One region of the Nonomuraea sp. NPDC049269 genome, then DNA from elsewhere that is predicted to be linked to it. Evidence: predicted binding sites of a transcription regulator. Region 1 holds the regulator's gene; each other region holds the start of a gene.
What was found. Region 1 encodes HrcA, which represses chaperone genes, less so after heat shock. Its sites were predicted from a motif close to TTGGCACTCTCNNNNNGAGAGTGCCAA; they were not measured.

Region 1 (3,272 bases):
GCCCCCGACACAGAGGTGGAGATCCGGGCCAGCACCCGGGAGGGCGAGTGTCACATCGCGATCGTCGACCAGGGCGTGGGCATGACCGAGGGCGAGCGCGCCGCCGCCAACGCCCGGCTACGCGGCGAGCGGCGCTTCTTCGCCGCCCCCACCCGCTATCTCGGCCACTACGTGGTCGGCAGGCTGGCCGAGCGGCTCGGCGCGCGGGTGTGGCTCGACGCATCGCCGCCACACGGCATCACCGCCCGGGTGGCCCTCCCGCGCAAGCTTCTGGTGCCACGACGGGTCAGCGGCCGTTGAAGGCGTCCCTCAGCCGCGAGAAGAACCCCTGTGTCCCCGGGGCGAACTTACCGGGCGGCCGCTCCTCGCCACGCTGCTTGGCCAGCTCGCGCAGCAGCTCCTCCTGCGCCTCGTCGAGCCGCAGCGGAGTCTCCACGTTGACGTGGATGAGCAGGTCGCCGCGGCCCGTCTCGTTGAGCCGCTGCACGCCCCTGCCGTACATCGTGATGACCTGGCCCGACTGCGTGCCCGGCCGCACGTCGACCTCCTCGGAACCGTCGAGCGTCTCCACGGCGAGGTTGGTGCCGAGCGCGGCGGCCGTCATCGGGATCTGGACCGTGCAGTGCAGGTCGTCGCCACGCCGCTCGAAGATCTCGTGCGGGCGCTCGACGATCTCCAGGAAGAGGTCTCCGGGCGGGCCGCCGCCGGGGCCGACCTCGCCCTCGCCGGCGAGCTGGATGTGCGTGCCGTCCTCGACGCCCGCGGGGATGCGGACCTTGATCGTACGGCGGGTGCGCACACGGCCGTCGCCCGAGCACTCCTGGCACGGGTGCCGGATGATCGTCCCGAAGCCGCCACACTGGGGGCACGGCCTGGAGGTCATGACCTGGCCCAGGAACGACCGGGTGACCTGGGAGATCTCGCCACGCCCGTTGCACATGTCACAGGTGTCGGGGTGGGTGCCCGACGCGGCGCCCGCGCCCTGGCAGACCTCGCAGAGCACGGCCGTGTCGACGACCAGCTCGCGGGTGGTGCCGAACGCGGTCTCGCGCAGGTCGAGCTCGACGCGGATGGTCGCGTTGCGCCCTCTCCTGGCCCGCGAGCGGGGGCCTCGGGCGCCGCCGGCCGTACCGAAGAAGGCGTCCATGATGTCGCTGAACGGGAAGCCCGCGCCGAAGCCGGCCGCGCCCTGGCCCGCGGCCGCGCCGCCGAAGGGGTCGGCGCCCAGGTCGTACATCTGGCGCTTGTTCGCGTCGGACAGGACCTCGTAGGCCTGCGTGATCTCCTTGAACCGCTCCTGGGTCGCGGGGTCCGGATTGACGTCAGGGTGGAGTTCGCGGGCCAGCCTGCGGTAGGCCTTCTTGATCTCTTCCGGACTGGCGTCACGGCGCACCCCGAGGGTGGCGTAGTAGTCGCTGTTTGCCACTTATCGACCTCTTATGATGCAGCCAGGATCTGGCTGACGTAGCGTGCCACCGCGCGCACGGCGCCCATCGTCACGGGGTAGTCCATCCTCGTGGGACCCAGCACGCCGAGCCGGGCCAGTTCGTTGTCACCAGAACCGTATCCGGTTGCGACGATCGACGTGCCACGGAGGAACGGGTTCTCGGAACCGATGCGCACGGTGAGCGTGGACGGGGTGTCTGTGGAAGTCTCGCCGAGCAGCCGCATGAGCACGACCTGCTCCTCCAGTGCTTCGAGCACGTCGCGCAGCCCGGTCGAGAAGTCGGCTCCGGCGAGGTTGGCCGCACCGGCGAACACGATCTTCTCGTCGTGGCGCTCGACGAGTGTCTCGAGCAGCACCGACAGAATCGTGGCCACCACCGGACGGTCCTCGACGGGCAGCCGCTCCGGCAGGTCGGCGACCAACTCGGGCACGTTGACCAGGCCGCAGCCGTCGAGGCAGGCGTTGAGCACCGCACGCAGGTGCGCGATGCGGGTGTCCTCCACCACCTCGGGCAGCTCGACCACGCGCTGCTCGACGCGGCCCGTATTGGTGATCAGCACGAGCATGATCCGCCGGTCGTGCAGCGGCACGAGCTCGACGTGCCGGACCGTCGAACGGGTCAGCGTCGGGTATTGCACGACCGCGACCTGCCTGGTGAGCTGCGCGAGCAGCCGCACCGTGCGGGTGACCACGTCGTCGAGGTCGACCGCGCCCGCGAGGAACGTCTCGATCGCCCGGCGCTCCGCCCCGGAGAGCGGCTTGACCTGCGAGAGCCGGTCGACGAACAGGCGATAGCCCTTGTCCGTCGGCACGCGGCCCGCGCTGGTGTGCGGCTGGGTGATGTAGCCCTCCTCCTCCAGCGCGGCCATGTCGTTCCTGACCGTTGCCGGGGAGACCTTCAGGTTGTGGCGTTCGGCGAGGGCCCTGGAGCCCACCGGCTCGTTGGTGGACACGTAGTCTTCGACAATGGCGCGGAGCACCGCCAGCTTTCTATCGTCGAGCACGCGCTCACCTCCTACCTGTGCCTTTCAAGAAACGACAGGTCTAGCACTCTGTGTTCCCGAGTGCCAAGTGTACGGCTCTCGCCCACAAGGTGCGATAACGCCGGTGCTAGCGAGTGGCCGCCCATAGGGCTCACACTGGCCGATATGACCGACGATTCCCAGCCCCCTTCCTACGGTCCGCCGCCGGGCCAGGGTCCTTACCAGGGTCAGCCTCCCCAGTACGGCCCTCCGCCGCCGCCCCCATACGGTCAGCCGCAATACGGTCAACCTCAGTACGGTCAACCTCAGTACGGCCAGCCCCAGTATGGCCAGCAGCCCTACCAGACCGGCCCCTACGGGCAGCCGTACCAGCCGGGACCTTACGGGATGCCGCAGCGGTCCGGCCCGCAGGTTGACCCGAAGCAGATCAGGCCGCGGATGCGGTGGATCGCGGTCGCGTGGGGGCTGGCCCTGCTCAGCGTGGTGGCCGGGGTGGGATTGTTCGTGGGCGGCGTGTTCAACACGGTGACCGCGGCGGCTCCGTCCAAGACGTTCGCGGCGGGCGAGAGCGTCACCGTGCCGTTGGATCCGGCGGACAAGCCGGCGGTGTACCTGTCCAGCACGAGCCAGGTCCATTACACGTGCCGCATCGACGGCGGCTCCGGCCAGGCCAAGCTCGCCAAGGTCTCCGGCACCGAGACCGTCTCCGAGGGCGCCACCAAGTGGCAGCTCATCCTCGTGGTCAACGCGCCGGCCAAGGGCGACTACCAGCTCACCTGCGCGACCCAGGAGCCGGCGAGCGCGCGCTTCGGCGTCGGCCACGACCTCGTGGCCTCCGCGGG
Region 2 (3,272 bases), on a different contig from region 1:
GATGAAGTCGCGGTCCAGCCGCTCGCCGGGCCGCAGCCGTACCGTGCGGCCCTCTTTTTCGTGGCCCTCTTTTTCGTGGACCTCTTCCTCGACCACGTGCAGGCTGGAGGCCATTTCGCGCAGGTCCAGCCCGGCGGCGTCGATCGTCGCGGTCAGCGACAGGCGTACGGGGTCGGGGAAGCCGGGCAGCAGTACCGGCGGCGTGATCCGCGAGGCGTCGGGCACCGCGTCGGTGTCGGGCGCGGTGCCGTCACCGGAGCCGGGGCCGTCGAGCGGGGTGCCCGGAATGTAGCGGGGGGCGACGACCAGCGGGAAGCGGAACGTGGCCGCGCCGTCCTCGTACGGCAGCGGCTGGCTCAGCGTGAGCCTGACCGTCACCCGCTCGCCGGGCAGCAGGTTGCCCACCCTGATCGTGAACACGTCGGGCCGGTCCTCCTCGGCGATCGCGGCCCGCTTCCCCTCGCGCAGCGCCTGGTCGTAGTCGGCCCTGGCCTGGCCGCGCTCCTTGAGCACGCCCTCGATCACCCGGTCGTCGGCCTCCATCCTGAACCCCGTCACCGCCGCGCGGTCAGGCAGCGGGAAGACGTACGTGGCCTCCAGCGTGACGTCGTACGGATTGCGGAAGCCCTGCGTCACCTCGACCCCGGCCACCAATCCGGAAATGTCGGCGGACACGTCCACGCTCTCCAGGGGCAGGTTCCCGCGCGCGGTCCGCAGCGCGCCGAACCCGGCGTCCGGCACCGGCAGGCACCGGGTGGGCTCCAGCGAAGTGATCTTCATATCAGCTTCCTCTCTTCGAGCAGCGCCAGCAGCGGCGCCGCCGCGGCGAGTACCGCCTGGATGTCGTCTTCAGCCGGGGTACGGCCGGCGCCGTCGAGCACGAGCGTGACCCCGTCGGCGAGCCTGACCCCACGCACCAGCGCCCCACTGGGCTGGGTGGCACGCGCGGGTCGGCCGGCACCGCTGGGCGGGGGAGGGCCGGCAGACCAGACAACGCCGGCGGGCATGGCCGCATTGGGGGACGGGAGAGTATCGGCGGGAGCGGTGGCGCCAGGGGGCAGGGCGGCGCTGGAGGGATGGGGAGCGTCGGCGGGGCGCGGATGCGGAAGGGCGGTGCCGGTGCCGTCGGTGGGACGTTCGGCCCAGAAGCGGCCACGCGGGCTCCTGGACCCGGCCGCCGAGTCGTCGAGGAGGTCCGCCGCCTCGGGCGTCTCCGTCTGGGGCATCTCCGTCTCGGACGCCTCACCGTTCGGGTGACCCGCCGCACCCCGAGCCTCCTCGCTGAGGATCAGGCCGGCCCCCACTGCGGCAATGTCCTCGTCCGAGGTCGGCCCTTCGGGGTGGGCCGTCCGCTCCAAGGTGGTGTCCGTCGCGCCGGTCAGGGCGGTCTGGATCTCCGCGATCGACCGCCCGGCGGCCTGGAGCCGCTTGATCGCCACGAGCTGCAGCAGGTGCCGCTTGCCGTACTGGGCGATCCTGCCGCGCCTGGTCAGCGGCGGGTCGACGAGGCCGATCGTGGTGTACCACCTGATCAAGCGCTCCCCGGGCACGTCGCGGACCCGGCCGTTGAGCGGCTGCGCATGGGCGCGCAACGCGTCGGCGGCGCGCTCCGCCAGCTCGCGGATGGTCCAGGTGTCGCTCATACCTTCACAATTACACTGTCATTATTGCAGTGTCAATCGGAAGGCTGCGGGTAAGTGGGGTGTTCTACGCAAAAGACCCTGATGTCGAACCACGGGGAGGAACACATCATGGCTACGATCACCGGTCCGCTCTCGGGCGACGCGAAGAACACGGTCGCGACGGCCCTCCAGGGAGCACTGGTCGATCTCATCGATCTCTCACTGCTCGCCAAGCAGATGCACTGGAACCTGACCGGCCCGCACTTCCGGCAGATCCACCTCCAGCTCGACGAGCTCACCGCCCTGGCCCGCGAGCACGCCGACACCATCGCCGAACGCGCCGTCGCCCTGGGACTCAGCCCGGACGGCCGCGCGGCCACCGTCGCCAAGTCCACCAAGCTCTCGCAGCCGGAGAACGGCTGGATCGAGGACGGCAAGGTCGTGGCGACGATGACGGACATCCTGGAGAGCATCGGCAACCGGATGCGCGAGCGCATCGCCGCGACCGACGAGCCGGACCCCGTCTCCCAGGACCGGCTCATCGCCGTGGCTCAGGACATCGACAAACAGCACTGGATGTTCCAGGCCCAGAGCTGACCTCGGCACCATGCACCGGCCCGGGAGCCCGCCCGCTCTGACCCGGCCTTCAGCCTCACCGCGACGGCCGGACGGGCCGCCGTCGCGCTCGACAACCCCCTGCCCTCCGCGATCCCCACCCGCGTGCGCGGGGATCGCGGAGACGGTGGCCGATGCGGGGCAGAGGTTTCTGCGCGGCGGACACTGCGGAGGTCCCGGCTGCCACAGTGAGGCCGACCGCTGGTTCGCCGTGCTGAAGTGAGCGGTGCTGAAGTGGGCGGTACTGGTGGCAACCGTGCCGATGTCGCTGGATCACGCCTGAGGTTCGCGCAGAGTTTGATCTCGCACATCCCTGGCATTCATGTCGGTGAGGTCGACTAGCGTGGCACTTAGAGGGAGGCTCCACGATGTCCAGCAAGACGCTCCTCCGCACGGGTCCGCTTCGGCAGGGCGGGATGAGCCCATATGGCCCCCTGGAGCCGCCCGGCGGCGACGATCTGGCCTTGCCCGGGGGGTTCAGCGGCCGGATCGTGGCCCGCTCGGGCCAGAAGGTGGCCGGGCTGACCTGGCACGCGGCACCCGACGGTGGCGCGTGCTTCCCCGATGACACCGGCTGGATCTATGTGTCCAACTCCGAGCTGCCGCTGCTCGGCGGCGCGTCCGCGCTCCGCTTCCGTGCCGACGGTTCGATCGCGGACGCGTACCGCATCCTGTCCGGCACCGACCTCAACCGCGCGGGCGGCGCGACGCCGTGGGACAGCTGGCTCTCGTGCGAGCTCGGCCACCGCGGCCGGGTCTTCGAATGCGACCCGTACGGCACCCGCGCCGGGCGCCCCCGCCTGGCCATGGGCCGCTTCAAGCATGAGGCCGCCGCCTGCGACCCCGACCGGCAGGTCGTCTACCTGACGGAGGGAGAGCCCGACGGGTGCTTCTACCGGTTCAGGCCGGGCGATTGGGGCGATCTCACCGAGGGCACCCTGGAGGTGCTCTGCGACGGCGGCGACTGGAAGCCGGTGCCCTCGCCCGCCGCCCTGCTCAAGGCCACGCGCCATCAGATAGAGGACGCCCGCCACT
Region 3 (3,272 bases), on a different contig from region 1:
AGTAACGCGCGGCCCACGGGGTGTCGAACGCCTCGTCGCTCGTGATGTAGGCGATCATCGGGTCGGGGAGGCGGCCATTGACCATCTCGGCGACCTCCCCGACGAGGTGTGCACGGATCGCGGCCCCGTCGGGCTCGTACACATAGCGCCCGACGGGACCGATCTGCGCCTCGACCCCGCGGGCGACGAGCGTTTCCCCACCGGGCAGCAACGTCGCCCGCCGCACCGCACCACCGGGCACCGTCGCCGGTGGCACCACATCGCCCGGCCGCTCAACAGCGCCGATCGGACCTGTGGCGCCGATTGTGGGCGCTTCGTCTGTTCTGGGGGCGCCGGTTGTGTCTGGGGTGCCGGCCCTGGTCGTGGCGTCGATGGAGCCTGTCCAGAGGGCCGCTTCTTTTACCTCGCCCTTGTACGACACCCACTCGGCTTCGGCGCCGGCCGGGATGAACTCGTACGGGATCCCCGGAGCCACCTTCAGACAGGCCCGCGGGGCCCTGGCGACCAGGTCGAGCACGACCGGCCACGGTGGCGAGTAGGCCATGGGGTCGAACGTCCTGCCCCGGCTCGTACGGCGGGCAGGGTCGGCGAACAGCCAGTCATACTCCTCCGGCGAGACCGTCGCGGCGTCGCCCACCCGGACGGTGACCCGCTCCCCGAGCCCGAGCGCTTCGGCGTTGGCCCGGGCGACCGCGACGGTCAGCGGATCGAGGTCCACGGCGTCCACGAGGCACCCGGCGCGGGCCAGCGCGATGAAGTCGCCGCCGATCCCGCAGCAGACGTCCACCACCCGCGTTCCACTGGTCACGACCCGCGTTTCTCCGGCCCAGCCAGGCCTGCCACCGGCCGCGACCGGCGTTTCCCTGGCCGCGCCCTGCGCTTCGCCGGATGTGGCCCGCGTTCCGTCGGTGGGTGTGGCCAGGCGGCGGGCGCGGTGGGCGCCGACCTCGGCGCGGGTGGCCTGCTCCAGGCCGTGCGGAGTGAAGTACATGCTGGCCGCGTCGGCGCCGAACTTGGCTCTGGCGCGGTCGCGTAGCCCCGCCTGGGTGAGCGCGGCCGAGGTGAGCGCGGCGTCGTACGTCCTGCGCAGTCTCGTCGCGGCGGCCACCGGATCGGCCCCCACCAGCTCGACGGCCTCGGCCAGAGCGCGCTGCCCGCGCGGGGTGAGCAACTCGGTGAAGGCGTCGAGATCCACGTCACACCACGCTAGCGCCTCCCCGCCACGCTCCAGGCCGCGACCCCGTAGGCGCGAAGGCGGTGGTGAAGGGACGGGTGGCCGCACGCGTTGCGGTGGTCTGACGCGGCTGCCTGGCCAGATACGGCTGGTGGACTGATGTGTCCGCTGTGCGCGTAAAGCGGGTACTCGTGCGTACTCACGCATCCGCCGTACCCCACGAGCACGTGTCACCCCATTTACTCCCAACCTTGGGCAAGCTCTTGGGCCTGATCGCTCTGAGCAGACGCGTTCGTGTTGACTGTCAAGCCCCTCTTGCATATGTTTCCTGTTGGCACTCTCCCCTTGAGAGTGCCAACGTGCGACGAGGCAGGTCTGACACCCGCGACGGCAGGCCCCGCTGGTCGCCTCTTCTAGATCATTCAAATCTGAAGGGGAGGTCCGATCGTGACGACCGCCACCAAGGTTCCCGTTAAGCCGCTCGGCGACCGCATTGTGGTTCAGCCGCTTGAGGCCGAGCAGACGACCGCTTCCGGCCTGGTCATCCCTGACACCGCCAAGGAGAAGCCGCAAGAGGGCAAGGTCCTCGCGGTGGGCCCGGGCAACTGGGATGAGGACGGCGACAAGCGCATTCCGCTTGACGTCGCTGAGGGCGACATCGTCCTCTACAGCAAGTACGGCGGCACCGAGGTCAAGTACGGCGGCGAGGAGTACCTCGTGCTCTCCGCCCGCGACGTTCTCGCGATCATCGAGAAGTAAGTCGGATGCGTCGGGCCCCGGGCGCGCGCTTCTCGTCTGAGCGCGTGCGGCCGGGGCTTTCGACGCTAGGAGAGGACTTTCAGCATGGCCAAGATCCTAGCGTTCGACGAGGACGCCCGCCGCGCGCTTGAGCGCGGCGTCAACGCCCTCGCGGACGCCGTGAAGGTTACCCTCGGCCCGCGTGGCCGCAACGTCGTCATCGACAAGAAGTTCGGTGCTCCGACGATCACGAACGACGGCGTGACCATCGCTCGTGAGATCGAGCTGGAGGAGCGCTACGAGAACCTCGGCGCCCAGCTCGCCAAGGAAGTCGCCACCAAGACCAACGACGTCGCCGGTGACGGCACCACCACCGCGACCGTCCTGGCCCAGGCGATGGTCCGCGAGGGTCTGCGCAACGTGGCGGCCGGCGCTTCGCCGCTGTCGCTCAAGCGCGGCATCGACAAGGCCGCCAAGGCGGTCAGCGACAAGCTGCTCGCCAGCGCGCGCCCGGTCGAGGACAAGAAGGAGATCGCGAACGTCGCGACCATCTCCGCTCAGGACGCCAAGATCGGCGACCTGATCGCCGAGGCGTTCGACAAGGTCGGCAAGGACGGTGTTCTCACCGTCGAAGAGTCCAACGCCATGGGCATGGAGCTCGAGTTCACCGAGGGCCTCCAGTTCGACAAGGGCTACCTGTCGGCGTACATGGTGACCGACCCCGAGCGCATGGAGTCCGTCCTCGAGGACGCCTACATTCTGCTCACCCAGGGCAAGATCTCCTCGATCGCGGACTTCCTGCCGCTGCTCGAGCAGATCGCCCAGACCAAGAAGCCGCTGCTCGTGGTCGCCGAGGACGTCGAGGGCGAGGCCCTGGCCGTTCTGGTCACCAACAAGATCCGTGGCACGTTCACCTCCGTGGCCGTCAAGGCTCCGGGCTTCGGCGACCGCCGCAAGGCGATGCTGCAGGACATCGCCATCCTCACCGGTGGCCAGGTCGTGAGCGAGGAAGTCGGTCTCAAGCTCGAGAACGTCGGCCTTGAGGTACTCGGCACCGCTCGCCGCATCGTCGTCACCAAGGACGCCACGACCATCGTCGACGGCGCCGGTGACGCGAAGGCGATCGAGGACCGGGTCAAGGAGATCAAGCTCGCCATCGAGCAGTCCGACTCCGACTGGGACCGCGAGAAGCTGCAGGAGCGCCTGGCCAAGCTGGCCGGCGGCGTGTGCGTGCTGCGCGTCGGCGCTGCCACCGAGGTGGAGCTCAAGGAGAAGAAGCACCGTCTCGAGGACGCGATCTCCGCTACGCGGGCCGCGATCGAGGAGGGCATCGTCTCCGGCGGTGGCTCCGCGCTGATCC

Region 2: a site for HrcA is predicted at 1,653-1,679, ahead of ACGFNP_RS54330 (DNA starvation/stationary phase protection protein). Genes of this name have one in related genera too.
Region 3: a site for HrcA is predicted at 1,506-1,532, ahead of groES (co-chaperone GroES). Genes of this name have one in related genera too.

The regions. Positions count from the first base shown of each region.
Region 1 is NZ_JBICSO010000007.1:661,918-665,189, forward strand. It holds gene ACGFNP_RS38645 (ATP-binding protein) at 1-300, shown strand, start outside; gene dnaJ (molecular chaperone DnaJ) at 287-1,426, opposite strand; gene hrcA (heat-inducible transcriptional repressor HrcA) at 1,438-2,451, opposite strand; gene ACGFNP_RS38660 (hypothetical protein) at 2,818-3,272, shown strand, end outside.
Region 2 is NZ_JBICSO010000013.1:75,875-79,146, reverse strand. It holds gene ACGFNP_RS54340 (VIT domain-containing protein) at 1-780, opposite strand, end outside; gene ACGFNP_RS54335 (MerR family transcriptional regulator) at 777-1,643, opposite strand; gene ACGFNP_RS54330 (DNA starvation/stationary phase protection protein) at 1,752-2,219, shown strand; gene ACGFNP_RS54325 (alkaline phosphatase PhoX) at 2,606-3,272, shown strand, end outside.
Region 3 is NZ_JBICSO010000002.1:1,409,720-1,412,991, forward strand. It holds gene ACGFNP_RS16800 (methyltransferase domain-containing protein) at 1-1,195, opposite strand, end outside; gene groES (co-chaperone GroES) at 1,619-1,933, shown strand; gene groL (chaperonin GroEL) at 2,018-3,272, shown strand, end outside.